DNA from 4 places in the Halomonas sp. 72 genome. Region 2 is predicted to be linked to each of the others. Evidence: predicted binding sites of a transcription regulator. Region 2 holds the regulator's gene; each other region holds the start of a gene.
What was found. The regulator sigma-54, encoded in region 2, starts transcription at its own class of promoters, with help from an activator protein. The targets are predictions, from matches to a motif close to TGGCACNNNNNTTGCTNT.
Positions count from the first base shown of each region.

Region 1: a site for sigma-54 is predicted at 1,735-1,752, ahead of ACT3T6_RS15750 (amino acid ABC transporter substrate-binding protein). Genes of this name have one in related genera too.
Region 3: a site for sigma-54 is predicted at 4,129-4,146, ahead of glnA (glutamate--ammonia ligase). Genes of this name have one in related genera too.
Region 4: a site for sigma-54 is predicted at 2,651-2,668, ahead of atzF (allophanate hydrolase). Genes of this name have one in related genera too.

Region 1 is NZ_JBQSYY010000022.1:26,443-32,392, reverse strand. Features, by position in the region: gene ACT3T6_RS15755 (amino acid ABC transporter permease) at 1-564, opposite strand, end outside; gene ACT3T6_RS15750 (amino acid ABC transporter substrate-binding protein) at 653-1,678, opposite strand; gene ACT3T6_RS15745 (amino acid ABC transporter substrate-binding protein) at 1,903-2,913, opposite strand; gene speE (polyamine aminopropyltransferase) at 2,997-3,857, opposite strand; gene hemE (uroporphyrinogen decarboxylase) at 3,857-4,969, opposite strand; gene mnhG (monovalent cation/H(+) antiporter subunit G) at 5,191-5,598, opposite strand; gene ACT3T6_RS15725 (K+/H+ antiporter subunit F) at 5,595-5,873, opposite strand; gene ACT3T6_RS15720 (Na+/H+ antiporter subunit E) at 5,886-5,950, opposite strand, start outside.
Region 2 is NZ_JBQSYY010000005.1:138,803-144,752, forward strand. Features, by position in the region: gene lptC (LPS export ABC transporter periplasmic protein LptC) at 1-298, shown strand, start outside; gene lptA (lipopolysaccharide transport periplasmic protein LptA) at 307-798, shown strand; gene lptB (LPS export ABC transporter ATP-binding protein) at 808-1,557, shown strand; gene ACT3T6_RS07510 (RNA polymerase factor sigma-54) at 1,681-3,093, shown strand; gene hpf (ribosome hibernation-promoting factor, HPF/YfiA family) at 3,192-3,500, shown strand; gene ACT3T6_RS07520 (PTS sugar transporter subunit IIA) at 3,505-3,975, shown strand; gene rapZ (RNase adapter RapZ) at 4,043-4,957, shown strand; gene ACT3T6_RS07530 (HPr family phosphocarrier protein) at 5,018-5,287, shown strand; gene pmbA (metalloprotease PmbA) at 5,298-5,950, opposite strand, start outside.
Region 3 is NZ_JBQSYY010000003.1:127,717-133,666, reverse strand. Features, by position in the region: gene ntrC (nitrogen regulation protein NR(I)) at 1-1,163, opposite strand, end outside; gene glnL (nitrogen regulation protein NR(II)) at 1,160-2,218, opposite strand; gene glnA (glutamate--ammonia ligase) at 2,489-3,895, opposite strand; gene ACT3T6_RS04505 (acyltransferase family protein) at 4,384-5,412, opposite strand; gene ACT3T6_RS04500 (alpha/beta hydrolase) at 5,578-5,950, shown strand, end outside.
Region 4 is NZ_JBQSYY010000024.1:23,593-29,542, forward strand. Features, by position in the region: gene urtB (urea ABC transporter permease subunit UrtB) at 1-933, opposite strand, end outside; gene urtA (urea ABC transporter substrate-binding protein) at 1,018-2,337, opposite strand; gene atzF (allophanate hydrolase) at 2,709-4,550, shown strand; gene uca (urea carboxylase) at 4,565-5,950, shown strand, end outside.

The DNA of each region.
Region 1 (5,950 bases), on a different contig from region 2:
AATCATCCCAAAGCCTGACTCAAAAAGCGGCTCAGGCAGATACAGACCGCGCACGTTAAGAAAAATAACCTCGCCAAACGAGAGGCTGTCCCTTGCACTGGGTAGCGTGCGCAGCACGGCGAAGTACCAGAAAAAAATCTGTAGCAGTAACGGGATATTGCGGAAAGTTTCGATATAGGCGGTGGCCAGGCGTGCCAGTAGCCAGTTGGGCGACAGGCGAGCAATGCCGACAATAAAGCCAATCAGCGTCGCGGCCACCACACCCAAGGCGCCGACCAATAGCGTATTGAGCAAGCCCACCAAAAAGGTGCGGCCGTAGGTATCCTGAGAGGAGTAGTCGATCAGGCTTTGTACGATACCAAAGCCTGCGGTGTTATTTAAAAAGCCAAAACCGGTGGTGATACCCCGGGCGGATAGGTTGTCCTGAGTATTGCCGACGATATACAGCAAAAATACGACAACGGCTGCCGTTAAAAGCAGCTGAAAAACAAGTGCGCGTTTGGCACGGTCTCGCCAAAACGGTGGCTTGTGGCCAGCGGGGCGAGTGTTGGGTCTTACGGACATGGGTGGCGTCTCCGCTACACGGAAGGTCAATCAAATGGCCCGTCGGCACTCATCTGCTAAGCGCGACGGGCCGGGTCAAGCGAGACGCTTAGCGAATCGGCGGTGCGTACTGGAAACCACCCTGGTTCCATAACGCGTTGGCACCGCGTTCAATCTCAAGCGGTGAGTCCATGCCAACGTTGCGCTCAAAGCTTTCGGCGTAGTTACCGACCTGGCTAATAATGTTGTAAGCCCAGTCAGCGTCAAGCCCCATGCCTTCACCGTAGTTACCGTCTTGGCCAAGCAGGCGGGCGATGTCGGGGTTTTCGGAGCTGGTCATTTCCTCTACGTTTTCACTGGTCACGCCGTACTCTTCAGCATTAAGCATGGCAAACAGTGACCATTTCACGATGTTGAACCAGGTGTCATCGCCCTGGCGAACCACCGGGCCCAGCGGCTCCTTGGAAATGATATCGGGCAGAATGACGGCGCCATCCGGGTCATCTAACTGAATGCGCAGCGCCGCCAGCTGAGAAGTATCCGAGGTTAGAACGTCACAGCGGCCAGCCTGGAAGCCGCCCACGGTCTGCTCTGAGGTATCAAACACGATAGGATCAAATTCCATATCGTTGGCGCGGAAGTAATCGGCCACGTTAAGTTCGGTGGTGGTGCCCGTTTGGATACAGATCGCCGCACCGTCCAGCTCATCAGCACCGCCGATGCCCAGGTCACGGCTAACCATAAAGCCGATACCGTCGTAGAAGTTGACGCCTGCGAAGTTCAGGCCCAGCGTGGTATCGCGGGTGGTGGTCCAGGTCGTGTTACGAGAAAGCAAATCGACTTCGCCAGACTGCAGCGCAGTGAAACGCTCAACGGCATTGAGAGAGATGTAGTTGACGGCATCCGCATCACCCAGCACGGCAGCGGCGACCGCACGGCAAACATCGACATCCAGCCCTTGCCAGTTGCCATCACCATCGGGTGCTGAAAAGCCTGGCAAACCGTCGCTGACGCCACACTGCACGGCTCCACGTTCAATGGTTTCTTCAAGTGTTGCTGCGTTAGCGTTAGTGGCGCCTGTCAGTGTGATGGCGCCTGCAGAGGCCAGTAATACCCAGTGTTTCTTGTTCAACATGGTAATTCCCTTCCTCGATTAATATTGTTATGCATGCGAAGGCATGACATATAAAGCTAGCAAGGAAGATGCCAATGTGGGTACAACGCCAAATTCAGCGCTTTTCAACGCAAAATGATTCTGCTTCTACGAAAGTTTAGGTGCAAAAAAATAGAAACGGTTGCCGCATGCGCTGTTTTGGTGCGACAACCGATGGTTGATGGCAGACAGCTGACCGGTAAGCCCTAGCGAATGGGCGGGGCATACTGAATGCCGCCATCGCGCCACAGAGCATTTAAACCACGAGTAATATTGAAGTTAGAGTCCACGCCCACGTTGCGATCATACATTTCGGCGTAGTTGCCCACCTGTTTGACGATTTGGTAAGCCCAGTCGTCATTGAGTCCCATGCCTTCACCAAAACTGCCGTCCTGGCCCAGCAGGCGGGCAATATCTGGATTATCGGAATCCGCGTGTTCATCAATATTGGTGCTTGAGACACCCAGTTCTTCAGCATTGAGCATGGCAAACAGCGACCATTTTACGATATTGAACCACTGGTCATCGCCCTGGCGTACGGCGGGGCCAAGCGGTTCCTTGGAAATAATCTCGGGCAGCACTACCGCCATGTCGGGGTTGGCAAGCTGCATGCGTTGGGCATACAACTGAGAAGCATCGGAGCTTAAGACGTCGCAGCGCCCGGCTTCAAAACCGGCAATCGACTGTTCGGGAGAATCAAACACCACTGCGTCATAGTGCATGTCGTTAACACGGAAATAGTCTGAAAGGTTCAGCTCGCTGGTCGTGCCTGACTGCGTGCACACCGCCGCGCCGTCCAGGTCTTCGGCACTTTGCACGCCCAGGTCGCTTGCGACCATGAATGCTTGGCCATCGTAATAGCTCACTCCGGTAAAGTGCATACCTTGGGTGGTATCGCGGCTAGAGGTCCAGGTCGTCGTGCGCGAGAGCAGATCCACTTCGCCGGATTGCAGGGCGGTAAAGCGTTCCACCGAATCGAGTGGTACGAAATCAACCTTGCTGGCATCGCCTAATGCCGCCGCGGCAATCGCGCGGCAGACATCGGTGTCCAGGCCGCGATACGTATCGTTATCGTCCAGTGAGGAGAAGCCGGGCTGGGCGGCGTTCACCCCGCAGCGTACGCTATCGCGGGATTGAACGGTTTCTAACGTGGTGCCCAAGGCAACCGTCGGGGCCAGGGCGCACGCGCCAATGCTTATCCATTTAAGGGTTTTCATTGTTGGTTCCTTAACGTGGTGACACAAAAAAGGCCGAGCAGTGCCCGGCCTCATCGCTTACTGGCGTGCTATTCAAATAAACGTCAGCCGAACGCTTTACGCATGAACGGTGGCAGCGCCAGGGCGCCCCGGTGGGCATCCACTGTGTAGTACTGTAGCGGCATTTTGTGGCTAGCGGCAGCCTCTTCGCGGAAGGTTTCCACGTTGGTGCCTTTACCGGCAAGCGTCACACTCCACCAGCCGGAAGGATAAACCGGCTGGGGGAAGGGCAGTGTGGCGACACTGGCAAAGCCCGCTTCGCGCATGTCATGGCGCAGCTCACGAATAATCGAGCCGCTGTGATAAAGCGGTGATTCGCTCTGCTGTACCATCACGCCATCGGCTTTCAGAATGCGGTGGCAGCGCTTAAGGAAGTCAGTCTTGAACAACCCTTCGGCGGGGCCGACCGGATCGGTAGAGTCGATAATCAGCACGTCGATGCTTTCATCGGCAGCGTCATCCACCCACTTCACACCATCAGCGAACAGCAGCTCAGCACGCGGGTCGTCGTTGGCTTCCACCAGCGCCGGGAAGAAACGCTCTGCGGCCTTGGTGACTTCTTCATCGATATCGATCTGGGTGACTTTTTCAACGCCCGGGTGGCGCAGCACTTCTTTCAGTGTGCCGCAGTCGCCGCCGCCGATAATCACCACGCGCTTGGGCGCCGGATGAGTAAACAGTGCCGGGTGGGCGATCATTTCGTGATACAGGAAGTTGTCACGGTCGGTGAGCATCACGCAGCCGTCCAGCACCATCAGGTTGCCGTAGGTCTCGGTAGCGTACACTTCCAGGTGCTGGTACTCACTCTGCACATCCAACAGCTTTTCAGAGATCTTCAGCGAGAAGGCGCTGCCGTGGCTATCAAACACTTCGGTGAACCACTGGTCGCCGCGTAATTCGCTCATCAATTGGCTCCTGGTTGTGATGGGGTGGATTGGGCCGGAATGCCTTGGTGATACTGCGGGCTTAACTCGTGCAGCGCTTCCATAAAGGCGGTGACGTTATCCGGATTGGTAAACTGGCTGATGCCGTGGCCCAGGTTGAACACGTGGCCCGGCCCGTGACCGTAGCTTTCCAGCACGCGGGCGACTTCGGCACGAATCGCCGACGGGCGTGCAAACAGCACGTTAGGGTCGAGGTTGCCCTGAAGCGCAACCTTGTGGCCCACACGGGCACGGGCGCTGGAGAGCTCGGTCGACCAGTCGATACCCAGTGCATCAGCACCAGCGCAGGCGATGTCTTCAAGCCACTGGCCGCCGTTTTTGGTGAACAGAATCACCGGTACGCGGCGCCCGTCGTGCTCGCGGATCAGCCCGGAAACAATTTGCTCCATATAGCGTAGCGAGAACTCCAGGTACGCGGGGGTGGAAAGCGCTCCGCCCCAGGTATCGAAGATCTGCACCGCCTGGGCGCCTGCGCGAATCTGCGCGTTCAGGTAATCGGTCACCGACTGGGCCAGGGTATCCAGCAGTTGATGCATGGTGTCTGGCGTATCGTAAAGCATGGTTTTCAGGTGACGGAAGTCTTTGCTGGAACCGCCCTCCACCATGTAGGTTGCCAGCGTCCAAGGGCTTCCCGAAAAGCCGATCAGCGGCATGCGCCCGTTCAGCTCACGGCGAATGGTCGATACCGCACGCATGACGTAGTCCAGGTCGCGCTCGGCGTTGGGCACGCTTAGCGCCGCCACTTCTTCCGGGGTGCGCACGGTTTTGCGAAACTTGGGACCTTCACCGGTTTCAAAATAGAGCCCCAGACCCATGGCATCGGGGATCGTCAAAATATCTGAAAACAGAATCGCCGCATCCAGCGGGTAACGCTCCAGCGGCTGGAGCGTTACTTCGCAGGCCAGGTCCTGGTTGCGGCACAGGTCCATAAAACTGCCCGCATCGGCGCGGCGCTCACGATACTCAGGCAGATAGCGGCCTGCCTGACGCATCATCCATACCGGCGTGCGGTCAACGGGCTGGCGCGCCAGGGCGCGGAGAAAACGATCATTTTGCAACGGTGTGGAAGTCATAAACACGTGCCCTTGGGGAATTTACCTGTAGTGTATTTTAAAGGGTATACAAACCAGTGCTGATACTTTACTTGAAACATGATTGAAAAGGCGCTTGGCTCGGGTCTCTAAAGCTTAAGGCAGAGGTGAGAGTGTACTTGAGAACGCCCAACTAAGCGGCATGGCGACGTGTAAAACGTGCCCAAACCTATCCGCTACGCAGAGGCCGGTGTGGCACGAAGCTACGGCTCTTCCTTCGCAGAAAAGGGATAAACCTCGGTCGTTGTCTTGCTCTTGTTCTCGTTTGCGCTAATGGTTGGGCGGCGGTCACGAGCACGCAGGTCACGATAAACAGCGGTGCGCATCAGCAGCATGGCCACCACCGGCGCAGTGAGCATCACAAAGGCAGTGATTAATAGCTCATGAATGACCAGTCGTGACTGTAGCACCGAGAAGTAGATCATGGAGGCAATCAGAATGGAGCCGGTGCCTAGGGTGATCGTAATGGCGGGGCCGTGAATGCGCTGGAAGAAGTGCGGCAGCCTAACAAGGCCCAATGCACCGATCAGTACAATCGCGCTTCCAAGTAGCAATAGCAGGGTAATGGGCAGGCTGGCCCATAGCGGCAGTGACTCCAGCTGTGGGTTCATTCAATTACCTCGCCACGCATAAGAAATTTGGTAAGCGCGATGGTTGATACAAAGCCCGTCAGGGCAATCAGCATCGCGGCCTCAAAATAGATCACGCTGCCAAACCGGATGCCCAGCGCTAGGGCAAACAGCATGGCGCACATCCATAGTGTATCGAGTGCCAGTACACGGTCTTGTGCGGTTGGCCCACGCAGTAAGCGCACCGTACACAGCAGCATGGCTAACAAGACGCTAAGTAGCGTGATATTAATTGCCAGAGAGAGCAGTGTGGTCATACTGAGCGCCTTTTATTCATGTTCAAAGATCTCGATTAATGGCTGTTCGTAGCGCGTTTTAATCGTGTCGATCCACC
Region 2 (5,950 bases):
TGATAACCGAGAGTGGCTCGCTCACGCCAACGAAGGCGTTCTGAACACGGCCACCCAAGCGCTAACACTGTCTGGTGATGCACGGCTTCTGGCGCCTACAGAAGGCTGGCAGCTTGATACTGAGTTATTACATTATGATGGGGTAGCGCGTCATGTCTGGAGTGAGGCGCCCGCCGTGTTTCAGCAGCCACCTCAACGAATGAGCGCATCACGTATGGATGTTTGGCTTGATGATAGCCAGGTCCGACTAACCGATAACGTCCGCGGCCATCACCCCCCCGCAACACAAAATCCTTAGGAGTCGCTATGAACGCTTTTATTCGCACCGCGCTTTTCGCCCTTGCGGTGCCGCTATCGGCAGCGGCCCAGACAAGCCAAGCCCCCATTGAAGTAGAAGCCGACCAGCTAGACCTTGATCAGCGTGCAGGCACTGCCGTTTATTCAGGCGATGTCAATATTCGCCAAGGCAGTATGCAGCTACGTGGTGATCGCGTTGAAATTATCCGTAACGACGCGGGTGAGCTTTCTCGCGCTATTGCCACCGGAGAGCGCGCCTATCTACGCAATCAACTCGATGATCAGGACGCGCCGATGGAAGGATGGGCACGCCGCGTGGTTTATCACGTAGCAGAGCGGCGTGTAGAGCTTATTGACCAGGCCGAACTGACCCAAGCGGGTGATCAGTTTACCGGTGGCCGCCTGGAGTACTTCATTGACCGCGAAGTGGTGCAGGCACGCTCCGATGTAAACGGTAGCGAGCCGCAGCGTATTCGTATGACGCTTCAGCCAGCGCAATAGGAGTCAACCATGTCTATTGCGGAAGCACCGCCCATAAAAACTCTTTACGCCAATCACTTGGCAAAAAGCTATAAGCGCCGCCGCGTGGTTAAAGACATTAGCCTGGAGATTGCTCAAGGCAGCGTGGTAGGCCTGCTCGGCCCTAACGGCGCGGGTAAAACCACATCGTTTTATATGATTGTGGGTCTGGTGAAGTCTGATGCGGGTACGGTGCGTATCGACGAGCAAGACTTAACCCGCGTTCCCATGCACGAACGCGCGATGGCCGGCATTGGCTATCTACCCCAGGAAGCGTCTATTTTTCGCAAGCTATCGGTTGCGGATAATATTATGGCGATTCTGGAAACCCGCAAAGATCTGGACAGGGCAGGACGAGAGCAGCGGCTTGAGGCCCTGCTTGACGACTTTCATATTACCCACATCCGTGACAACCTGGGCATGAGCCTTTCCGGCGGCGAGCGGCGACGCGTCGAAATTGCCCGTTCCTTGGCCACAGAGCCCGCGTTTATCTTGCTGGACGAGCCATTTGCAGGTGTCGATCCCATCTCGGTTGGTGAAATCAAGAGCATTATTCGCGCCTTAAAACAGCGCCACATTGGCGTGCTAATTACTGATCATAACGTCCGAGAAACACTGGATATTTGCGATATCGCCTATATTGTCGGTGACGGCCACATTATTGCTGGCGGCAGCCCTCAGACTATCCTTGATAACCAAAAAGTGAGGGAAGTTTACCTGGGTGCTGATTTTCGCTTATGAATTTAATTTCACCGCTAAACAGTGATCTGCAGTAAAAATTTTATCAGTGGCATGCTTATTGCACTTGCACAACAACATGACTCGCACTAGGGTGAAGCTTTCCGATTAACGAGTGGTTCTCAGATGGTCATGAAAGCTTCTCTCCAATTGCGTATCGGTACGCAGCTGACCATGACACCTCAGCTGCAGCAAGCGATTGCACTGCTACAGCTATCGACATTGGATCTACGTCAGGAAATTCAGCAGGCACTGGATGCCAACCCAATGCTGGAGCAGGAAGACGAGTTCGGCGAGCAGGCGACCGTCGAAACACCTGACGAGGAGTGGTCAGAAAGCATTCCCGAGGAACTGTCTGTCGATAGCGACTGGTCTGATACTTACCAGGACATGGGTAGCTCTGGCAGCAGCGAAGGCCCCGATTTTGAACGCCAGGCCGCGGGACAAAGCCTGCATGGACATCTCCTTTGGCAGCTGGCGATGACCGACTTTACGGCTCGTGAGCAGCTAATCGCCGAAAGCCTGATTGATGCACTGGACGCCAATGGCTACCTGACGCAGCCGCTCAACGATATCCGCGATGGGTTACGTGCTCAGAGCATCGAAGGTCTCAGCCAGCGAGAGATGGAGACCATTCTGATGCGTTTACAGCAGTTCGAGCCAACGGGCGTCTTCGCCCGTGACTTGCGCGAATGTTTGATGCTTCAGCTAGCAACGCTCCCCGACGACACGCCCCTACTGGTTCCCGCGCGCCGATTGGTTCGTCAGTTTCTTGAAGCGCTGGGCAAAAATGACATGCGCCTATTAAAGCGCCGCCTAAGCCTGGACGATGAGCAGCTAGACGATGTGATCGGTCTGATCCGAAGCCTGGACCCACGCCCAGGCAGCGCTTATGGCGTCACCGACGATAGCTATATCACGCCCGACCTGGTCGTACGTCATGACCATGAAGGCTGGCACCTGGAGCTTAACCCTGAAGCCCTGCCCCGGCTGCGTATCCAGCCCGACTACGCCAGCTTAATCAAGCGTGCAGACAAGAGTCAGGATAACCAGTTTTTAAAAGAGCACTTGCAAGAAGCGCGCTGGCTAATCAAAAGCCTGTCCAGCCGCAACGACACGCTTCTACGCGTAGGGCGCGAGATTATCACTCGCCAAATCGGTTTTTTAGAGCACGGTGAAGAAGCGATGAAGCCGTTGATTCTTGCCGATATTGCCGAGGCGGTTGAGATGCACGAATCAACCATTTCTCGGGTCACCACACAAAAATATATCCATACCCCACGGGGCGTATTCGAACTCAAGTACTTTTTCTCAAGCCAAATTAGCGGGCAGGATGGCGCAGACAGCCACTCAAGCACCGCGATTCGCGCCCGGCTTAAAAAGTTGATTCAAGATGAGCCTCCCGGCAAACCTCTTTCGGACAGTCGTTTGGTGACATTACTGGGAGATGGCGGCATCACAGTGGCACGCCGTACGGTGGCGAAATATCGTGAGTCGCTGGGCATTCCCTCATCAAGTGAACGTCGTCGTTTGCGTTAGTCGTTACAAGAGAAATGGCAAAACTCGCGACAGGGGCTTTGCAACACCGTAAAAAGGGTTACAATCGAAATTCAGTCCGATGGATAAGGAGCACGTCAATGCAAGTAAATATCACGGGTCATCATGTAGAACTGACTGACGCCTTGCGTGACTACGTTAATGAAAAACTTGAACGCATCGAACGTCATTACGACCACATCACCACGGTACAAGTCACCTTATCTATTGAGAAGGAGCGCCAACATGCCGCGTGCACCCTTCATGCGGCAGGCGCCGACTTACATGCCGACGCCGAAGATGTCGATATGTATGCCGCTATTGACGCCTTAGCAGACAAAATTGATCGTCAACTCGTTAAGCACAAGGAAAAAGCACAAGCTCGCGCCCAAGGCGCTGGCGTGCGTTAATTCAATGACGTTGGAAACCATCCTCCCCCCGGAGCGCGTACTTTACGACGTGCCCGGGGGCAGCAAAAAGCGGGTGCTGGAGTTTTTCAGCACCTTTATCGCTCAAAATACACCCAGTCTGGATAGCCAGGAAGTTTTCAGCCGACTGATCGGCCGGGAACGTCTTGGCAGCACGGGGATCGGTAACGGCGTCGCCATCCCCCATGCGCGCAGCCCACATTGCGTTACGCCTATTGCGGGTTTTTTAAAATTATCAGAACCTATTGATTTTGATGCTATTGATGGCGACCCGGTCGACCTCGTCTTTGTGCTGCTGGTTCCCGAAGAGGCTGACGACACGCATTTGTCGCTTTTGGGCCAAGTGGCCACCATCATGAATGATGCGAGCACACGCCAGGCATTACGCAAAACCAGCAGCCAGCACGATTTGCTTGACCTGCTAATGGGCAAGATTCGCGAACAGGCCGCTCCATAATCGCCCATAACGACTAACACATTTTCATGCGTTATCCCTTTTATACGTTCAATCAGAGAGAGCCACTATGCAACTGGTGATTATTAGCGGCCGCTCTGGCTCTGGCAAATCAATCGCATTACAAGCGCTGGAAGATATTGGCTATTACGCCATTGATAATCTCCCCGCCATGTTGCTTGGTTCTTTGGTTGACGAACTCCGTGACGAGGGTGAGCGCACGCATCTAGCGGTCAGTATTGATGCCCGCAACCTGCCAGCGGCGCTTGAGCGCCTTCCCGCACTGCTTGAAGAGCTGCGCGCGCGGCCTATAGATTGTCAGGTTATCTATCTAACCACCGATTCACGTATTTTACTGGAACGCTATTCTGCGACACGGCGACGCCATCCGTTAACGCGCAACAGTGATATGACGCTTGAAGAGGCGATAGAGAAAGAGGAAGAGACGCTCAACGAAATACGTGATTTGGCCGACCTGCGGATTGATACATCACGCTTATCGGTCCACGACCTGCGTCGGCGCATTTCAGACCAGGTAGCCCACCAGCGCAAAGACCAGCTAACACTCACCTTTGAGTCGTTCGGCTACAAGCATGGCGTACCCATGGATGCAGATTTAGTCTTTGATGTACGCTGCCTGCCCAACCCTTATTGGGACCCAACGCTACGCCAGTACACAGGACGTGATGCCACGATTATTGCGTTTCTGCGCGGCTACCCGATTGTCGAAGAGATGAGCCATGATATTCAGGCAATGCTTGAGCGCTGGCTGCCTGCTTACCAAAATAGTCAGCGCAGCTATATGACGGTGGCTATTGGCTGTACCGGCGGGCAGCACCGTTCTGTGTATATTGCCGAACAGCTGGCGCAAAAGCTGGCACCGCTCATCGGCGAAGTCCAGTTGCGTCACCGAGAACTGGAGCTGCAATACACGCTACGAGGAACCCGGGCAGAGCCACCGACGGCTCCTCCATTTTCCGAGTAGACGCCCAGCCCTACGTAAACGCTTATGCCTAATGACACCACTCGGAAAAAAGGAACCAGGGTGCCAGAAAGAACCTTAACGCTTACCAATCAGCGCGGCCTACATGCCCGCGCCGCCACAAAACTGGTGAAGTGCAGCCAGCACTACTCCGCCAGCATACAGGTGTATAAACAGCAGCAAATGGCTGATGCAGCCAACATCATGTCGCTATTGATGCTGGCCGCACCCTGCGGCACCCAACTGCGGATTTGTGCGGAAGGCGAGGATGCCGAACAAGCGCTTGATGCAATCCAAGCGCTGTTCGACGCCCGCTTTGACGAAGATCAGTAGTGCGGCTTTTTTAGCTACCGGCGACGGTCATCGCATCCACTAACCAGCTGCCCGTATGAATGCTGCCGCGCGTATCGATATCACTTCCGATACCGACAAGGCCTGAGAACATACGCTCAAGGTTTCCAGCGATGGTAAATTCTTCAACCGGATACTGGATTTCTCCATTCTCGACCCAGAAGCCCGCCGCACCACGCGAGTAATCCCCGGTTACGCCGTTCACGCCTTGGCCCATTAGTTCGGTAACCCAAATGCCTCGACCCATCGTTTTAAGCAGCGCATCACGCGTCTGCAAGGGTGCGTCTAAACGCACGTTGCGGGCACCGCCAGCATTCCCCGTGGTTTGCATGCCCAAGCGACGGGCACTGTAGGACGAAAGCATATAGCTTGCGATACGCCCCTGTTCGATAAAGCGGTTATTACGTGTCTGTACACCTTCTCCATCAAACGGCGTACTGGCGGTCGCTCCTATTTCCATAGGGCGCTCTTCCAGACTAAACCACTCAGGAAATAACGGCGTGCCCAAACGGTCACACAAGAAAGAGGATTGGCGATACAGCGCACCACCCGCCAACGCGCCCAATAAATGCCCAACCAGACCACTAGACAGCGAAGGATCAAACAGAATGGGAAAGGTGCCAGTTGGCGGCCGCTTGGCACCTA
Region 3 (5,950 bases), on a different contig from region 2:
GGCGGTAAATCCTCCACCAGAATTTCACGCCCAGACGCCATTACCGTTAACCAGCGACAGATATTTTCCAGTTGGCGCACGTTACCCGGCCACGCTAGGCGCGTCAGGTGCTCCTCGGTTTCGGCCGTGAGTACCTTGATGTCGGTGGCAAGTTCTTTGGCGGCTTCAGCAAGAAAATGCCGTGTGAGGCGTGGGATATCCTCACGGCGTTCGGCAAGGCGCGGCAAGTGAATGCGGATAACGTTCAGGCGATGGAAAAGGTCCTCACGAAAGCGCCCGTCATCCACCAGCGACTCAAGGTTCTGGTGCGTCGCAGCGATAATCCGCACGTCGACCTTGACCGGAGTATGCCCGCCCACTCGGTAGAACTCCCCGTCGGCCAATACGCGCAGCAAGCGGGTCTGAGTTTCAGCCGGCATATCGCCGATCTCATCCAGAAACAGCGTGCCGCCGTTGGCCTGCTCAAAGCGCCCCTGGCGCTGGGCAGCGGCCCCGGTAAACGCGCCTTTCTCGTGGCCAAACAGTTCAGACTCAATCAGATCACGCGGGATGGCTGCCATGTTCAGGGCAATAAACGGCTTGCCCGCCCGGGGGCTGTGCTGGTGGAGCGCCTGGGCTACACGCTCTTTACCGGTGCCCGACTCGCCATTGATGAGCACAGTAATATGCGAATGAGAGAGCCGCCCAATAGCCCGAAACACCTCCTGCATGGCCGGCGCTTCACCAATGATTTCTGCGTTCAAACCTTCGGGAACGCTGATCGGCCGTTGGCGCTCGCGCGCATGAGCCACCGCCCGGCGCACAAGCGCCAGCGCTTCATCCACATCAAACGGCTTGGGCAGGTACTCAAACGCACCGCCTTGATAAGAGGCCACTGCGCTGTCGAGGTCCGAATGAGCGGTCATGATGATGACGGGCAAATCCGGATGCGCCTCGCGAATGTGCGACATCAGATCCAGCCCATCAATGCCCGGCATACGAATGTCAGTCACCAGCACATCCGGTGGGGTTTTCAGCAGTCGTTCCAGTACGGTATCGGCGCGTTCTATGCACTCTACATCAAGATCCGGCTGCGCCAATGCACGTTCAAGCACCCAGCGGATAGCGCGATCGTCATCCACAACGACCACCCGTGCAACCTCGTTACGTGTCGCCTCTATCATGATGCTTCTCCGGTGCAATTAATAACCAATGGAATCAGTAAGCGGAACTCGGTGTGCCCGGGCCGTGAGTCACATTCAATCAAGCCTTGATGCTGATGCAGGATCGACTGAGCGATGGACAACCCCAATCCGCTGCCTTCAGCACGCCCTGACACCATCGGGTAGAAGAGCGTTTCTTTAAGCCCTTCCGGGATGCCAGGGCCGTTGTCGACCACACCCACCTCGCTCACTAACCGGTGGCGCTCAGCCCCCAGGGTAAACTGACGCCGTGCGCGGGTGCGCAGCATCAATTCGGGCACAGGGGTCTCGGCATCGCTCATGGCCTGCACGGCGTTTCTGGCCACGTTAAGCACGGCCTGGATCATCTGCGCCTCATCCCCGGAAAGGTCCGGCAGGCTAGGGTCGTAATCGCGGTGGATGGTGATATTCGGATGTTCAGCCACCAGCAGCGTTCTTACCCGCTCCAGCACTTTGTGGATGTTCACCGGCGCGTGCTTAACAATGCGATTCGGGCCAAGCATCGAATCCACCAGATCACGCAAGCGGTCAACCTCCTCCACGATGATATGGGTAAACTCACGCAATTCAGGCTTATCCAGGTCACGCTCTAATAGCTGAGCCGCCCCGCGGATGCCGCCCAGCGGATTTTTCACTTCATGGGCCAAGCCTCGGGCTAGCACTTTGATGGTTTCCTGGCGCGTGGTTAGCGCTTCCTCGCGGGAAATTTGCATCAAGCGGTCACGAGGTTCTACTTCCAGCAGAAGCTCGTCTGCCGACAGGGGCGTCACGGTGTAATCCACCGTCAGCGCTTCACCGTTAACCGGGGTAATGCGCGCCTCGCGCTGGGTGTAGGGATGAAAGGCATCCCGCGCCTTGGCCAACACCTGGTCAATACTTTCATCACCGCCCAGCAGGGTATCCTGGCTGCTCCCCTGCACACGGCTAAAGCTTACTGCCAACAGCGCTTCGGCGGCAGGGTTCATCCAGCGTACGCGGAGCTCACCGTCCAGCAGCAGCACTGCCATGGAGAGATGTTCTAGTAAACGCTGATACATGAAGTGTCCTGAATGTCGCTGATAAAAACGTTCAATACGCAAGAGAAACTGCAAAAAGCACGCCAGGTTGGCCCCTTTCATCAGCATGCACGCCTTATGGGCGCCAAGCCTTGATTCAACGAGCGTTAAGCGCGCAACCTGCCATGGTGCGATCCACCACATGCACTATTTTAGTGCATGGAGTACCGTTAAGGCGCACCCTCTCACTGGTTAAGTGCAATAAAAAACCCCGCCGAAGCGGGGTTTTAGGGCTATCGCGTCAAAACGCGATTAGCAGCTGTAGTACATATCAAATTCGATAGGGTGCGTGGTCATGCGAATACGCTCTACTTCTTCCATCTTGAGTTCGATATAGGCATCAATCATATCGTCGGTGAACACGCCACCTTCGGTCAGGAACGCACGGTCAGCGTCGAGCGCTTCCAGAGCCTGGTCCAGGCTGTTGGCAACGGTCGGTACCAACTTGCCTTCTTCTGGCGGCAGGTCGTACAGGTTCTTGTCCATGGCATCGCCAGGATGAATCTTGTTCTTGATGCCGTCGATACCTGCCATTAGCAGGGCAGCAAACGACAGGTACGGGTTAGCGGTCGGGTCAGGGAAGCGGGTTTCAACGCGCTTGCCTTTGGGGCTGACCGTATAGGGAATCCGGATAGAGGCGGAACGGTTACGGGCGCTGTAAGCCAGCATAACCGGCGCTTCAAACCCCGGCACCAAACGCTTGTACGAGTTGGTAGAGGCGTTGGTGAAGGCGTTCAGAGCGCGTGCGTGCTTGATCACACCGCCGATGTAATACAGCGCCATTTCCGACAGGCCTGCGTATTCATCACCGGCAAACTGGTTCTGACCATCTTTCCAGAACGACTGGTGAATATGCATACCAGAACCGTTGTCGCCAACCAGCGGCTTGGGCATGAAGGTCGCGGTTTTGCCGTACGCGTGGGCCACGTTGTGGATCACGTACTTCATTTCCTGAACTTCGTCCGCCTTCTTCACCAGCGTATTGAATTTAACGCCGATCTCGTTCTGCCCCGCATTCGCCACTTCGTGGTGGTGAACTTCAACGGTCTGACCAATCGCTTCCAGGGTGTTACACATAGCGCCACGGATATCGTGGAAGCTGTCGACCGGAGGAACCGGGAAGTAACCGCCTTTAACGCGCGGACGGTGCCCCAGGTTGCCGCCCTCTACCTGATTACTGGTCGCCCAGGCGCCCTCGTCGGAAGAAATCTTGTACATGGAACCCTGAATATCAGACTTCCAATGTACTTCGTCAAAAATAAAGAACTCAGGCTCCGGACCGAAGAAAGCAGTATCGCCCAGGCCGGTGGACTCCAGGTACGCCTCAGCGCGCTTAGCAATAGAACGCGGGTCACGATCATAGCCCTGCATCGTGGCTGGCTCAATGATATCGCAACGCAAAATCAGAGTAGCGTCTTCGGTGAAGGGGTCGAGGAAAGCAGTGCCATCTTCCGGGCGCAGGATCATGTCGGATTCGTTAATGCCTTTCCAGCCCTCGATTGAGGAGCCATCGAACATTTGACCATTTTCGAAGAACTCTTCGTCTACATCGCGGGCAGGCACGGTAACGTGCTGCTCTTTACCACGAGTATCGGTGAAACGCAGGTCCACCCACTTAACATCATGTTCTTCAATTAGCGCGAGAGTCTTGGCTGACATTGTGCCTCCGATATGGGCGTGGCTTAAAGCATGTAACAGTAAGCTATCGATAAAAGTGTTATTAGACAAACCCCGTCATTCAATAAAGTACGTGCCTGACAGGCCTATCCTTTTTGTTCGCTTAACATTTGCCTGAAATTGAATCACACATCGCCTAGTGATCGTTTCAAACCGGCTATTGTTGTAGCACGCCGAGAGGCATCTGCCTACGGTGGCTAGCCGCTGACAAGTATAATGCAGAGAACATGCCAACCCTGCACCAAAATGACCGGAACAATTACTAACTTGTTGTTTTAATGAATAAAAAATCTGCGCCTACTTGCCTCTCTATGACGCATAAATATTTCCCGAGGCTTTTAAACACACACGGAGCTGTTTTTTTGACCCAAAATAGATCAAACATAAGCATAAACGCACCTAATTGGTGCATGGAAAGATAGTAGAGCGCCCCTCTCGGCTTCCAACCCACCGCACGGCGCGTCAACGCCCTATACTTTTAGCCGCTTGCCAAACATCATGGCCCCGGCTTTTGTGGTGTTCGCCATTTTACTGAGCAGGATAGAGCCCGTGGCACCCATTACTATCAGCAGCAGCACGTAAACCGTTATAGGCAACGCCAACGGCATCACCAACACATCGGTAATGGCAAAAAACATGGGGTGCGCCAGGTAAATACCAAACGAATACTGGTTGATATAGCGCACCCAGCGAGGCGCTGTGATGTCTTTTAAATAACGCATCGCTACAAGCGTTGAGAGCATGAACAGCGGTATCACCCACACTTCCTTGGATGAGAACTGCAGCCACCCCGCCACGCTGGCCGCGACCAGCAGACAAACCAACACGACCAACCACAAAGGCCACGACAGGTACTGCATCCATAAAGGCCGCAGCGGTGCCTGGACTCCACTATCAAAGGGGTAGTAACGCACCAGCACCAGGGCCAGAAAGAACAGATATATCCAGCCCAGAGGAGCCACCCAGAGCAGATACCCCGGCAGCGCCACACCCAACCAATACGCCACTCCCCAGTACGCCATACTCACCCAACAGCTCACCCACAGCCACGGCACCGGGTTAAAGCGCCACAGCTGCCAGCGGGTAAACAGCCAATAAGCGATATAAAACTGCATGGCGATAATCAAAAAATAACCGTGCCACCCGGCGAAAACAAAGTACGCCAGCGCATTAGCGACAAAGCCTACCGGCTCCCCTGCCACGTATAGCCGAACCCACTCGGCCGTCGAGTAGATAAAGCCATATACCAGATAAGGCAGCATGACGTACTTTACCCGTTGGGCCAAAAAGCCAGGCGGCACCGCCTTGTCATAGCGCATGGCAAACACAAACACTGAAATGAACAAAAAGATCGGCGTGCCCAATACCAGCGGCAGGCGCATTAGGTCGGTGGCCAGGTTATCCACACGCTGATTAACGTGGTCCAGCAAATGAAATAAAAACACGGCCACGCAGCCGTATGCACGCAACCAGTAAATTTCCTCTATCCTTTTATGCATACCTGCTCCGTGTATGCCTGACATTCGCCTGCGCTGAACAGTGTCGGCGGGTACGGTGTACGACGCTATAACCCTGCGATAATTCCCGGAGGCTGTTTGTCGCTCTTCTCATTTTCACGTGTATTTCATGGGTTGTTACGTTCCTTGTTGACCAGCCTGACAGCCCTGGCGGGCCTATGGAGCCTGTTTAACACCGCCGTTGCTGGCGAGGTGCACTACGCCACCTTTGACTCGCCCACGCTGGGCCACGCCTACCCTTACACCGTGTATCTACCCGACCATTATGACGCCACTGCCGCCGAGCCTTACCCAGTGGTTTATCTGCTCCATGGCTCTTTTGGTAACGAACGAGACTGGCTAGCCAAGGGCAACCTTGCCCAAACCGCTGATCGTTTGATTCGCGCTGGGCACATTCCGCCTGCCGTTTTCATCATGCCCGGTAGTCGCAGCTGGTGGGTAGACGGCCATAATGAGGCCGCCCGCAGCGCCTTTTTTAACGACTTGATGCCGCATATTGAAAACCAGTACCGAGTGGGCG
Region 4 (5,950 bases), on a different contig from region 2:
ACCTGCCGGAATAGAGAGAATCAACGCCAGCCCCGGCTGGCCGGGCAACAGCTGTTGCATCATCCAGGTAGTGTAGGCGCCCAGCATCATCAGCTCACCGTGGGCCATGTTGATGACGCCCATCACGCCAAAGGTAATCGCAAGACCAATGGCGGCCAGTACCAGCACTGACCCCAGGCTCAAGCCAAAGTAGAGCGTTTCAACCCCACGGTTGATTTTCAGGTTCTGTTCCACGCTGGCAAGCGCGGCGCGGGCGGCATCCGCAGCTACGGTGTCGTCGCCATTGGCCGCACGACTTAGCGCAACTCTAGCGCGTGGATGAAGGCTTCCGGTTAGCGCTTCGATACCCGCCATTTCACCCTGCTCAGCACGGTAAATGGCGACCGCTTGGCTCAGCCGATAACGTACCTGGCTATCCTTTTCTTCCAGAATGAGCGCATTGATGGGTTCAAGCAGCTCACCATCGACTTCACCCAGCAAACGTTCGGCAGAGATACGGCGGCGATCCAGATTGGGCGAGTAAAGGTCCACCACAGCAATCGCGCTGCGCAGCTGGTTTCGCAGGGCGTTATTGATGCCCACGCGGTCCAGGTCGCGGCGTGACATCTCACCCAGCGGTTCATTCGTCAAGGCGTCGGCCACCGGCCACTCTCGGCCACTGTTATCGAGTACGACAACAAACTGACCATCGTCGGCACGCTGCAAGCGGCCATCCAGCAGAGCCTGCAGCCAATCACGGGCGCGCTCGTCGTCGCTTTGCAATATGGCGGTAATCGCCTCGCCTTTATCGCGGTAGGAATCGACATCCAGCGCCTCAAGAAGCTCAAGCGCGGCGTCATTATCAGAAGTATCGGGGCCTGTCTGTGCCTGTACGTTGAGTGTTATGCCCAACAACACAGCGCACAAAAACCCCCAGGAAAGGAAACGCCTCATGGGGTTGTTCCTTTGGTGGTCAAGGTGGAGAGTTAGCGTGCTCCCTTGCCGCCCGATCAGGCGGGCGGCAAGGGGTGGCCAGTATTATTCGGCGAGCGCCGCTTCGGCTTCTTCAGTAGCGGTGCTGCCACCGCATGAGCCGTTCACAACGTTGAAGTTGCCGCACTCCATGGGCTTGCGCCAATCGGCAATCAGGTCGCGCGAGCCGGGCAAGTAGTCGGACCAGGCATCGCCGGCAACGGTTGAGGGCGTTTGCCAGACGATATCGAACTGGCCATTGTCCTGCACTTCGCCAATCAGTACCGGCTTAGTGATGTGGTGGTTGGGCATCATCGCCGCATAGCCACCCGAGAGATTGGGCACACTCACGCCGATAATGGCATCCTTCACCGCGCCTACATCGGTGGTACCCGCTTTACGCACCGCCTCGGCCCACATGTTGAAACCGATGTAATGGGCTTCCATTGGGTCGTTGGTGACCGCTTCTTCATTACCGGTGTGCTCAATCCAGGCGTCGATAAAGTCGTAGTTGTCATCGGTATCCACGCTCATGAAGTAGTTCCAGGCAGCCAGATGGCCAACGAGCGGCGCAGTGTCGATACCGGAAAGCTCCTGCTCACCTACCGAAAACGCAATCACTGGAATATCAGCGGCATCAATACCCTGGTTGGCAAGCTCGCGGTAGAACGGCACGTTGGCGTCGCCGTTGATGGTCGAGATCACCGCGGTAGACTTGCCCTCTTCACCGAAGCGACGAATCTCGGAGACGATGTTCTGCCAGTCGGAGTGGCCGAAGGGCGTGTAGTTGACCATGATGTCGTCGCCTGCCACGCCGTGCTCATCTTTCAGAAACGCTTCGAGAATGCGGTTGGTGGTGCGCGGATAGACATAGTCGGTACCCACCAGAGCAAAGCGCTCAATGCCGACTTCGTTAATCAAATACTCGACAGCGGGAATCGCCTGTTGGTTGGGCGCGGCACCGGTATAGAAGACGTTTGCAGACGACTCTTCTCCCTCGTACTGCACCGGGTAGAACAACAGACCATTGAGTTCTTCAAACACCGGCAGCACCGCTTTACGTGATACCGATGTCCAGTTGCCGAACACCACGTCTACCTCATACTGGGCCAGCAGCTCGCGGGCGCGTTCGGCAAACAGCGGCCAGTTGGAGGCCGGGTCCACTACCACGGCTTCCAGCTGACGACCCAGCAGACCACCGGCTTCGTTCTGCTGCTGGATCAGCATTTCAACAGTGTCTTTTAACGTCGACTCACTGATAGCCATGGTGCCAGAAAGGGAGTGAAGGATACCCACTTTGATAGGGTCATCATTGGCTGACGCATGAAACGATACCGAAAGGGCCAGTGCAGAAAGACCCAGCAGTGCCTGTTTTTTCAAGTTCATGTTTCGCATCCCCAAGCTGCAAGCGGGCAGCTAGATATTTGTCATTAATCAGGTGTACTCAATTGCCTGAAAGCGCCTGTAACTCGTCCTGCACATTGCACGATGCGTTCCACACTTTAAAAAAACATAAAAAATTCAACCATATAAAAAGTATACAAGTTGTTTTACAGGAGTTTTCCATCTTTGATTCAGGGTCTTAAAGCACTTCATTGGTGCTAAAGCGGTCTGATTCGCACGATAAAAGTGCATAAAAACTGTCCATTTTTATCCTTTTATCGCCAAGCTTCTGTTTTTAAAACATTTAGCATTTTCTTGGCCTGTGGTTTGCAAAATGACTTGTATACAAGACCATGGATAACCAAGGGCCAAACATGATGACCACACGCGGCTGGACACTCGAACAATGGCGGCAGGCATATAACGAGGGCGCAACCCCGGGAGCCTTACTCGGTGAATTGATCACGCAACTGGCCAAACTTGATAGTGCCGACAATACCTGGATTTCACTTCTCGACCAGGAGGGGCTGGCTCATGCCCTGGCAGCACTTCAAACACGTCTGGACGAGGCAGACGGCAAGATAGACAAGTTGCCGCTTTACGGCATTCCGTTTGCGGCGAAAGACAACATTGATGCCACCGGGTTTGCCACCACGGCGGGCTGCCCGGCCTACGCCTATCAACCCACCCGTGACGCTGCTCTGATTGACAAGCTGCGCGCCGCGGGCGCAGTACTCATCGGCAAGACCAATCTGGATCAGTTTGCCACCGGCCTGGTGGGTACCCGCTCGCCGTTTGGTGCCGTGGCCAATAGCTTCAATCCTGAAGTGGTGAGCGGCGGCTCGAGTTCTGGGTCGGCGTCCGTGGTGGCACGCGGGCTAGTGCCATTCTCACTGGGTACCGACACGGCAGGCTCCGGTCGCGTGCCCGCTGGCTTAAATAACCTGGTCGGGCTTAAACCCACCAAAGGCCTGTTCAGCATTGATGGTGTAGTACCGGCGTGCCGCTCGCTGGACTGCGTCTCCATCTTCTCGTTGACTGTCAATGATGCCGGGCAGATCGCCGAGCTAATGGCCGGCTTCGAGCCTGCCGACGCTTTCTCACGCAAGGCGCCAAGCGCCCTCCCCCTGGATGCCCCGGCCATACGCCGTCCTGGCCCGCTAGCCAGGCTTGCCATTCCCCAGTCGCCCCAGTTCTTCGGCGACGTGGTGGCTGAAAAGGCATGGCAAACGGCCGTGGAAAAATGGCAAAAGCTTGAAGGGGTAACGCTCGTCGAACTTGATTTTGCCCCCATGCTTGAACTGGCCGCCCTGCTTTATGAAGGGCCGTGGGTAGCAGAGCGCCACGCCGCCGTGGAAACCTTCATGGCCGAACATGCCCAGAACATGAATGACGTGGTGCGCGGCATTATTAGTAACGCGGGTAAATACAGCGCCACCGATACGTTCAAGGCGCAATACCGCAAGGAAGAGCTGGTTAGGGTGATCGATAATCTTTTGGATGATATCGATGGCCTGTTAGTCCCCACCGCCCCTACCGCGCCCACTATCGAAGCGGTTAATGCTGACCCGTTAACGCTCAATAGCCAGCTCGGCACCTATACCAACTTCGTTAACCTGGCCGATTTTTGCGCATTGGCGGTACCCGCCGGGTTCCGCGACGATGGACTGCCTTTTGGCGTTACCCTGGTGAGCGGCGCCTGGAAGGATCGGGAACTGCAGACCCTGGCCAGCCGCTGGCTAAATGCCCACCCGACGCCGCTGGGTGCCACTGACCAGGCACGCCCGCCGGAAACCGTTCATACCACCCTTGCCGTCCCCACCGTTCAGGTCGCTGTGGTAGGCGCTCATCTTTCCGGCATGCCGCTGAATACCCAACTGACCGAGCGCCATGCCTGGCGCGTGGCGTCCACGACAACGTCCGCCAATTACCGCTTGTTTGCCCTGCCCAACACCGTACCGCCCAAGCCCGGCCTGCAGCGCGTTCACGAAAACGGTGCCGCCATCATTGTTGAAGTATGGGAAATGGCCGCGTCGGAATTTGGCTCGTTTGTCGACCTGATCCCCGCGCCGCTGGGTATCGGCAGTGTCGAGCTTGCCGACGGCCGCTGGATCAACGGCTTTATCTGCGAAGGGCATGGAATCACAGATGCTCAGGATGTCACCGAGTTTGGTGGCTGGCGTGCCTACATCAAGGCGCAAACCTCCCACGCATAACGAGGCTACGACCCATGTTCAATAAAGTATTAGTTGCCAATCGCGGTGAAATCGCCGTACGTACCAACCGCACCTTAAAGGCGCTCAGTGTCGGCAGCGTTGCTGTCTATTCCCATGAAGACCGCCACAGCCTGCATGTGGAAAGCGCCAGCGAAGCCGTGACCCTTACAGGCAATGGCGCCAGCGAAACTTACCTGGATAAACGCCAGATTCTGGATGCCGCCCGAAAGACCGGTGCGCAGGCCATTATCCCCGGCTACGGCTTTCTGTCTGAAAATGCCGACTTCGCCGAAACCTGTGAGCGTGAGGGCATCGTCTTTATCGGCCCCACGCCCACACAGATGCGCGAGTTCGGGTTAAAGCACCGTGCCCGTGAGCTGGCCGAAGCAGCAGGCGTGCCGCTAGCCCCAGGCAGTGGGCTGCTCGACAGCGTGGAAGAGGCACTGACCACCGCTGAACGCCTGGGTTACCCGGTCATGCTCAAAAGCACCGCAGGCGGCGGCGGAATCGGACTGACCCGCTGCAATAGTGCCAAAGAGCTGCAAGACGCCTTTGAAACCGTTCAACGCCAGGGCAAAAATTTCTTTAACGACAGCGGCGTCTTTCTTGAGCGCTTTATCGCCCGTGCCCGCCACGTGGAAGTCCAGATTATCGGCGATGGCCACGGCAACGTAGTGGCATTAGGTGAGCGTGACTGCTCACTGCAACGCCGCAATCAGAAAGTCGTGGAAGAGACGCCGGCCCCCAGCCTGCCCACGGCCACCCGTCAAAGGATGCTGGATGCGGCCGTGGCGCTGGGTGAATCGGTCAACTACCGTTCAGCGGGTACCGTTGAGTACATCTACGACGCCGAGCGTGATGAGTTCTACTTTCTGGAGGTCAACACCCGACTGCAGGTAGAGCACCCAATCACCGAAGCCGTGACCGGCCTTGACCTGATCGAATGGATGCTCAAGATCGCCGCGGGCGACCACCTGGACCTGGCTAATTTTACGCTCAGCTTGAGCGGTGCGGCCATGGAAGTGCGCATCTATGCCGAAAACCCGTTAAAGGATTTTCAGCCCTCGCCCGGTGAATTAACCGACGTACACTGGCCCGGTGATGGCGTGCGTATCGACACCTGGGTCGAAAATGGCAGCCAGGTATCCGCTCACTACGACCCCATGATCGCCAAGCTGATCGTGCATGGTAACGACCGCGCGGATGCTCTGGCCAAGCTGCGTAAAGCACTGGATGAAACCCGCCTGATGGGTATTGCCACCAACCTTGACTACTTGCGTCAGGTGGTCGCCCAAGCGAGTTTTGCCGAAGGCAAGGTCTCGACCCGCGCTTTGGAAAGCTTTCACTTTCAACCCTGCGTTGCCGAGGTAGTCTATCCAGGTACTTACACCACGGTGCAA